Regions from separate parts of the Paenibacillus rhizovicinus genome, predicted to be linked through region 1. Evidence: predicted binding sites of a transcription regulator. Region 1 holds the regulator's gene; the other holds the start of a gene.
The links. The regulator LexA, encoded in region 1, represses DNA repair genes until DNA is damaged. The targets are predictions, from matches to a motif close to CGAACATATGTTCG.
Positions count from the first base shown of each region.

Region 1 (4,384 bases):
GCGTCCGGTCAGGAACCCGCCGCCGAGCGGAGCCCAAGGAATAATGCCGATGTTCTCCTCCAGGCAGAGCGACAGCATTTCACGGTCCATTTCTCTGCTGACAAGACTGTACTGCGGCTGAATGGAAATAAACCTGGCAAACCGGTCGCGGTCGCTGACGGCCAGAGACTTCATCAACTGCCAGGCGAAGAAGTTCGAGCAGCCGATATAGCGCACCTTGCCTGCCGAGATCAGATCATCCAACGCACGAAGCGTCTCGTCAATCGGCGTTGCCTGGTCCCAAACATGCACCTGATAGAGATCGATATAATCGGTATCCAGCCGTTTCAGGCTCGCTTCGACCGCATCCATGATATGTTTGCGCGAAAGGCCGCCGCTGTTCGGACGTTCTCCCGTCATCATCCGGACTTTCGTGGCAAGCACGACTTCCGAACGACGATTCTTGATTGCTTTCCCCACGATTTCTTCCGAACGGCCTTGCACGTACACATTGGCCGTATCGAGGAAATTACCGCCCCGGTCCAGAAAATCGTGCATCATCGTAATGGAATCCGCTTCGCTCGTCGTATTGCCGAAGGTCATCGTACCCAAGCATAGTTCCGAAACCGCTAGCCCGCTCCGGCCCAATAGCCGATATTGCATTTGCGTTCCCCTCCTATTATTAGGTAACGTTGCGCACCGCTTGCTGTCCAATCGTACGAAGTACCGGTGCATATCACGTCCGTTAAACGATCATGCTGATCGATTAATGCTTGATCGAACCCCCGCCGCCGTCATTGCCTTCTTCGTCTTCCGCCCACTTGATCGTATCCAGCTGGTTGCGGAAATTGCTCTTGAAATTGTCCAGATAAATACGACGAAGCTCGTCGCGCTCCGCCACTTCCTCCGGCGTTAAGCCGACGGACTTGTTTTTTCTTGAAAGCTCGTTAATTCGAGCGATGATTTTCTCCATTCTATGAATAGCTCCTCTCATCATTTTGGCCAACATCACATTCTTTACTTTGACATTTTTAAACGTCCATTGTCAAGGCGAAAGCCCCCTTACTAAGCGCAACGGCGCAGTGATTGCCGACAAAATAGAAAGAGACCGAAACGGACATCCGTTCGGTCTCAAGACTCTATTGCATGCCAAGCCAATTAACTGCCGGCAGGAACGATAAGCGTCTGTCCGGCTTCCAGCTCGCTGGAGCTTAAATTGTTCCGCTTCTGCAAGTCGAATACGGTGCGGCGGATATCCTCGCCGTCTTTACGAACCGTGCTTGCAATTCCCCATAACGTATCGCCGGAATTGACGACGATGACTTGTTCTTCCGCGCTCGGTTCGGCAGGACGTTCTCCGTCGGCATGTCCCGTTAATAAGGACAGACCGACGAACAACAACACAAAGAATAATGAAGCACCTGCTAACCGGACGAGTATGCGTTCGACAGCACGGTCTTTCCGTGAACCGCGGACTTGACGTCCTTTAGTAGAATTTTCTTTATAAGCAGTTGAGTATGAAGATATTGTTTGCATCATGATCAGCACCCCAAACGTTTGTTCTGTTATCGTGAACTCAGAATAACACGAACATCCGTTTGCAGTCAACAACTTTTAGAACGTTTGTTCGCACGAAAATACGAACTTGTGTTTCTCGAACTTATGTTTGTACGAACTCCGGTTCTGTGCTATAATTTTACACAAATGAACCTTTGGAGTGATTCCGGTGTCGAAACTTTCAAACCGCCAGCAGGCGATACTAGAATTCATCAAGGCGGAAGTTCGGGATAAAGGCTATCCGCCTTCTGTTCGCGAGATCGGCGAAGCGGTCGGACTGGCTTCCAGTTCTACCGTTCACGGTCACCTGGACCGTTTGGAGAAGAAGGGCCTGATTCGCCGCGACCCGACGAAGCCGCGCGCAATCGAGATTTTGGACGGCGAAGACAACGAACTTCCGTTCCCGCTCGCGATTGCCAAAGTGCCTGTCGTCGGTAAAGTTACCGCCGGCGTACCGATTACCGCAACGGAGAATATCGAAGAATACTTCCCGCTTCCGGCTGACAAAGTCGGCGACGATACCGTATTCATCCTTAACGTAATCGGCGAGAGCATGATCGAAGCCGGCATTCACGACGGCGACTACGTAATCGTCCGCCAGCAGCAGAACGCCTCCAACGGCGATATCGTCGTAGCCATGACGGAAGACGACGAAGCGACAGTCAAGACCTTCTATAAAGAGAAGGATCATATTCGTCTGCAGCCGGAGAACTCCACGATGGAACCGATCCGTCTGCGCAATGTCAGTATTCTCGGCAAAGTTATTGGACTCTTTCGCGATATCCACTAAATGCGGCATCAATAAGGGCAGTCACCGGCTTTTCCAAGCGCGGTAGCTGCCCTTTCTCGTTCTCGCTAGTTCGCTTCTTGTCCGTTAACCTACGATTTCCCGGAACAATAAATTACGATAAGCGAACGTGCTGCTCGTATATTTAAAGTTCAGCTCCACCCCCGAGAAACGGACCTCTATGGTTTTCAATGCCTTCGTTGTCACCTGTTGTCGAATAAGGCAGCGAACGCGAGAAACATGATTGGCGTTGATCGCTTCGGCCAGCGCGGATGCATATGCTGTCGAACGCGCGAGCTTACGGTAGAACGGAAGAACGGCTCTCGATATAGCCCGATTAATAGGCGTCGAGAACGTGAACTGCGTCGTGCCCGGCGGTATCGTCGTACCGTTCGAATATTGCTGAATCGGTTCGGGGAACGCAAAGTCAATGAAATAACCGATGCCGTTCACAGAGAAGCTGTCGTACTTCGCCATCGGCGCAACCGATTTGAACATGGCGATCAGCGTATCCAGATCTCCCTGCCTCACTGCTTTCGACCATCTCAAGGCAAAGCTCTGATTCCGAGCGATCTTGCTGTACAAGGGGATCATCATGGAAGCGACCCGGGAGAGAATGTAACCGGGAATACGAATCGTTCCGCTCCTCGCATTGCTTTTACCGCCCATACTCGTCTCACCCTCTTCATTAAGCCTAATGTGGCATCATATGCGGCAGATGTCTTACGAGTGAGAATATGCCCGCCGCTCAAGCATCTATCGACCCGTTCCCTTTCAACGCAAAAAGGCATCCGATCCAATCGGATGCCTTCTGCAGCAACGTCTTAAACGTTCACAAACCGCCGCAATCTTATAAACTAGCAGATCTCATTTAACTATGCAGCATCATCCACCTGTATTATTCAGGCAGTGGATACGTTCTAAGATCGGGAAGTTCGTCGCGCGTAACGGTGAAAGGATGACGATACACGTTGTTCAACATTTCCCGTTCGGTATATTGATCGGAAACGACGATCTGACCGTCTTCCTGCTTGTGCAGAAATTGTCCATACCACGTACAATTCCACGACCAGAGCGCGCCGTCGGCAATCATCCGATCCGGATCGGCAAGCGGCCCGTTCTCGGATAATGCGATGATTTTGGCTGCTTCCGTATAGCTTAATGCCTGCCGGAAACGTTCGACATTCGATTGATAGTTCTGTTCGGGCGAATAAATATCTTCCCCAATAATGTCCACGAATTCATCGCCCGGGTACCAGTCCTTGGCTTGTCCATTCCACACCCAGATGAGGTTATGCAGTCCATGCAGCCGAGTCATTCGGTCGTGCATCAGCTTCCATAATTGAATGCATGGTTCGGCTCCTTTGGCACCCCACCAGAACCAGCTGCCCGATGCTTCATGAAGCGGTCTCCATAACACGGGTACGCCGGCATCTCGCAGCTGCGAGAGCAGCCCGGAGATAACATCGATATCGCGCAGCAGCAGCGCATAATCCTCTGACGAAGGATCGGCCATCGCTTTAGCGAGATCGAAGGTCGTCGCCGATGTGTAGAACCCGCGGTGCCAGCCATTGTCCGGCGGCAGATCGACCAGATCCTTCGGCGCATTCCAATGCCAGCAGAAGGTGACGATCCCTCCTGCCTCCCACCATTTCAAGGCAAGCGCAGTATCGGTTCCGACGGCTCCCCGTTCCGTGCGGGACGGCGAATCGTTCATGAAATCGAATCCTCCGACAGCCGGATAAGTACCCGTCTCGCGAAGAATCACTTCCATCTCCGGAGTCGAATTGACGCCGATCTGCTGTCCTGTCAACATGCGCTTGCCGTAAGTATCGCACAAGTAAGCCATAAGCCTCTTCGCGCAATCATCCGCTTGCGGATCGATCAATTTCGGTTCAACTCGAAAACGGTGTCCCCAATCATATGCCATCCGGTTCCCTCTCCTCGCGACTAACGTTATTTCCGCGTAATCGTAAACGCAATATCTTTCTGTATCGACGCAGGCGCTTTCATGACAAGCGATCCGTCCTTCGCTTTCACGGCGTTCTCGCCAATGGCCGT
Region 1 covers NZ_CP048286.1:6,587,337-6,591,720, reverse strand. The annotation lists gene GZH47_RS29420 (aldo/keto reductase) at 1-642, opposite strand, end outside; gene GZH47_RS29415 (DUF896 domain-containing protein) at 746-952, opposite strand; gene GZH47_RS29410 (LysM peptidoglycan-binding domain-containing protein) at 1,138-1,383, opposite strand; gene lexA (transcriptional repressor LexA) at 1,706-2,326, shown strand; gene GZH47_RS29400 (hypothetical protein) at 2,411-2,992, opposite strand; gene GZH47_RS29395 (glycosyl hydrolase) at 3,222-4,253, opposite strand; gene GZH47_RS29390 (DUF5060 domain-containing protein) at 4,280-4,384, opposite strand, start outside.

Region 2 (4,384 bases), on a different replicon from region 1:
CCGGCGATGCTGCAGGGGCAACGGTCGGTTGGGATCAAGAAACACTCTTGTCCAGCTTGAATGGCACTGCACTTCAAACGACCTTCGTCTACCAGGAAGTCGGGTACGCCCATACGAGAGAGGTTGCAGCAATTCTTGGCCTGAACATCAAATGGGATGGAGCCACAAACACGGTAAAGCTGACGAAGGAGTAAGGCTCAATGGCAATCAGCACAGGCGATGCAATGATTATCGTTCCACCAGGTGGAAAGAAGACCGGCCGGAAAGGGAAGTAGGGGTTCATTGAGGTGAATCTTCATGGACCAAAACAAGTTCAAGAAATACCAGGTCGAGCAACTCGTGGTCATTATTGACCCGCTTTCACCATGCGAGAACCGCCTTGGCATTATCAAGCAAGCCGACAATGCCAAGATGCGGTACATCGTTGAGTTCGATGACGGATACAAGGATGGCTTCTGGTATCACCAGATTAAAGCATACCGCACCAAAGAGGAGCTGGAGGCTTTGATCGATTTGTCTCTGGCCTTGGGCCAACCTGCCAAGTGGCTATTTCATGACTGGCTATTCGAATTGAAATGCCGATTTGGCAACGACGAGAAAGACAACGAGGTGTAGCGGGGGATGAAGAAATTCAACTGGATGTACCTAGCCAAGCGTTTCCGGATCCTGGCGATCATGGGCGCCTTCTATGTTCTGGCCGAGGTTTTGAAGTGGCCAACATTCGCATTTATGTTGGTGATCTTCTTTTTGTTCTCGGATCTATCGGATATGGAAGATGAGATTGAATCAATCAAAGGGGACAAGGATCAATGGAAAGACTTCTTAATCAATCGAAAGCGTTTCTGAGCGTGCTGCAGTCGCAAATGACGGACGAGGACAAGGCGAAGTCACGGAGTATGGCAGAGGAGATGTTCGAGGAGATCAGCAAAATCGTCAACAAGAACAATGCCAACTGGATGACGACGACCAATGCCAGTATTGCCGTCATGCTTACCGTGCTGGAGCTTGCAATGGAGCAAGTCGAGGAACGTAGAAAACAGGAGGATGAAGACAAATGAAGATGACCATCATTGCCCTGGAGGGCCTCGATAAATCCGGCAAGCACACGCAAACGGAGCTGCTGGTCGAACGCTTGAGAGCTGAAGGATACAAAGTCGAGCAAAGCGAGTTCCACCGGTACGATACGCCGACCGGACAATTGATCCAACGCTGGCTCTACACAAGATCCGGCAATATGCCCGAGGGCATGGAACCTTACGACGTGGATCAGAAAACGATTGAGCTAATTATGGCGGCCGACAAACAGGCGCAGCAGAAATGGTTCGAAGAGCTCGACGCCGCAGGAACCGATGTGTTGATTCTGGACCGCTACGTTGGCAGCCAGTACGCATATGGTTTGCCGGCTAACAAAGCAGCTGATCAGAATCTCAAATACGGCGAGATTCACTCCTGGCTTCAAAGCCTGCTGCGGTTTGTCCGGACTCCGGATCTAACGATCCTGATCGATCTGCCGCCGAAGGAAAGCATCAATCGCAAAGGGAAACACGGTGGAAACGATCGGTATGAATCCGATTTTAATCTGCTGACCGACGTGCGCAGCATGTACTACGACCATATCAACACCCTTGTTCGTGGATCCTCAGCCATGGTGATGGGACAGCTGCCGGCTGAAGAGATTCACAAAGACATTTACAAGGAAGCAAAGCGGGTATTGCCTCCAGTTTAATGGGGGCTATACATAGCAGGGGAGGAGACAGCTATGCGGAAAATCGTAGGAGTAGACCTGGACACCACGTTGAATAACCTGGAACAGGTGTGGCTCGCCAAATATAATGAGAAGTACAATGACAGTCTAACAGTGGCCGACATGGCCAACTGGGACGTCACGACCTACGTGAAGCCGGAATGCGGCAAGGACATGTACAAGTTCTTGTGGGAGCCTGGATTGTTCAGAGACCTGGGCATCAAACCGAGCGCAGCTTCCATCATGGCGTGGCTGAACGACCACTACGAAGTGTTCATCGTTACGTCAGCGCATCCGAACGTCGTGGCCGACAAGTGGGCGTGGGTGGAGAAACATCTACCGTTCATCGACAGCTACCACTTCGTCCCGCTCCATCCCAAGGATCTCTTCCGGATGGATTACTTGATCGACGACGGACCGCACAACATTGAAGGATTCAGGGGAAAAGGAATCCTGATGGACATGCCGTATAACCAGTACCTGAAGAACAGGCACATCCGCTGCCGCAACTGGCTGGACGTCTTTCAATATTTCAAAGCCGAACTCAACCGTGACGGCCGAGAAGCATATGGTTTTGTGGCCGCCTCCGAATAGGGGCGGTTTTTCATTTATCCGACACCGATCACATCAGCCAGCTTGAACCAGGAACTATTCATCCGGATCTGCTGCAGCTGCGGATCAAACTTTTCAACGACGCCTTCAATGGATACATCCTCAAATGGGTCGAACAGAATCAGCTTCACCGGTTCACGATTAAACCTCGATGTTCCGATCGCCTGCGTAATAATCTCCCATTCCTGGTCATCGAGAAGGGGCTTTGCCCGGCGGCGGCTTTCGAGCTGATGCTTAGCGAGTGCAGCGCCGAACTCCGGAACAATGAACTTGGACGACCACACACCATTGCCATCTAATTTGCTCATAACAATCACCTCACGGCCATTATACGAGAACATATGTTTGCAATGCAAGTTTAATCTAATTTGAACATTGTCTAAAGTCTTCAACGTATAAATGTTCACCCGTTATTACCTGCAGTTCTGTAACGTCTCTAAGTTCAGTATCAAAGAAGTCTCAGGACCTATATGGACAAGGGTGGTGGAGATGGTTTATACTGGATTCACGTTGAAGATTTTAGACAGTGAATAATTAAGATTTAGGAGGGTGATAGATTGCATGGCGGAAAAACAGAAGAGAGAAAGTAGAGGGTTCATGCTCAAGCAGCGGGCCTTCCTGAAACTGTATCTCATTACATTGATGGAAAAGAAAAAAGCATATGGACTACAGATCCTGGACACGCTGACCGAAACGTTCAAGCCTTTCGGATACCAGCCCACCCACTCGGCCATGTATGAGGCCTTGTATGATCTTGTAGAAGACGGCATTTTACATAGGCAAGAAATCGTACCGCCGCATGACCGGTTCAAAAAACTGGTGTACTATCAGTTCACCGACGATGGCGCCGATCGGGCAGAAATCTATAAGAAGCAGCTGAAAGAGGAAATCGATCGCTGCCAGGGATTACTGCAGCAAGCACTGAAGGATAATTTTGGATAAGAAAAAGAGCGGCGACCCAATAGAGAAGGGTGCCGCTCTTTCTATACAACAATACAAAGCCCTGAAGGGCAGTTACAGTTTGTTGGCGATCATGAATGCGACCTCACGGATGTTCTCCACACGGTCACGTTCTTCCTTTACTACCTGCAGCGCCTGTTCGACGAGCTTCTTAACCTCCGGATCTGAAGTGGCACGATCAATCCGGAAGAGGGCGGTTTCGATTCGAGACATGCTTACCTTTTCTAGTTCCTTCATTTCGTATGCTCCCATTCTGCGGTAATTCCTTGACTCTCGAGATCCGCAATTTTATCGTCACGCAATTTTTCGCTGCCATGGAACGATTCATCCTGATGGCCAGCTGCATTAATCCAGTATACTCTGAACATCGCATCACCTCCAGCATGGAATGCAAAACATATTTCGTACCGTAATATGTTATACGTTATATTTTTTATTTCTTGATAGATTGATATTTTCGATAGGCCAGAGCTGTCGCTTTTTGCAAAGCCGGCACTCCATGTTTCACCAATTGCCTTCCGGCCTCTGCTGCAGCCACACGCCCAAGCGTGACAAGGATTTTGCCCGCAGGATGCATCATTACAACCCCCAAACTATTCTCAAAACATACCAAAACTATTTGTAAAATTAACACGAATCGTTTACTATTAAGACAAAGAAAAAGGAACCTTCTCACTTTGGCCGGTGGTTTAGGTTCCCTTTGGGGGTATTGCTATGCGATTTGATGCTTTTAGTATAGTCGATACCCCTACTATTTGTAAAGTAGGAGGGAAAAGAGTTGCATGAAAATTTCAAAGGATTCAGCATTCCAAGTGGCTTTACGCAGACTCCCAACGAGTTCTACGATCTGATCATGCGGAACGAGCTGAGCCTCATAGAGATCAGGCTGCTATCATTTATGATGCGTTTCACGTTCGGATGGCGAAAGGATGGCTATTGCCTCCAATTTAGCCTCAACGATCTCGTGAAGTACCTGGGCTTCGATAAGAAGCAAGCATCAAATGCCATCAAGCAGTGTACGGAGAAGGGCTACATAGAGCAAAACAACCTTCACGGCCATAATTTCTA
Region 2 covers NZ_CP048288.1:178,807-183,190, reverse strand. The annotation lists gene GZH47_RS33590 (N-acetylmuramoyl-L-alanine amidase) at 1-194, shown strand, start outside; gene GZH47_RS33585 (MBT domain-containing protein) at 298-615, shown strand; gene GZH47_RS33580 (hypothetical protein) at 622-846, shown strand; gene GZH47_RS33575 (hypothetical protein) at 810-1,058, shown strand; gene GZH47_RS33570 (dTMP kinase) at 1,055-1,726, shown strand; gene GZH47_RS33565 (5' nucleotidase, NT5C type) at 1,760-2,338, shown strand; gene GZH47_RS33560 (YolD-like family protein) at 2,353-2,664, opposite strand; gene GZH47_RS33555 (helix-turn-helix transcriptional regulator) at 2,918-3,298, shown strand; gene GZH47_RS33550 (hypothetical protein) at 3,371-3,553, opposite strand; gene GZH47_RS34475 (hypothetical protein) at 3,550-3,684, opposite strand; gene GZH47_RS33545 (hypothetical protein) at 3,750-3,896, opposite strand; gene GZH47_RS33540 (helix-turn-helix domain-containing protein) at 4,095-4,384, shown strand, end outside.
Region 2: a site for LexA is predicted at 2,691-2,704, ahead of GZH47_RS33560 (YolD-like family protein). Genes of this name have one in related genera too.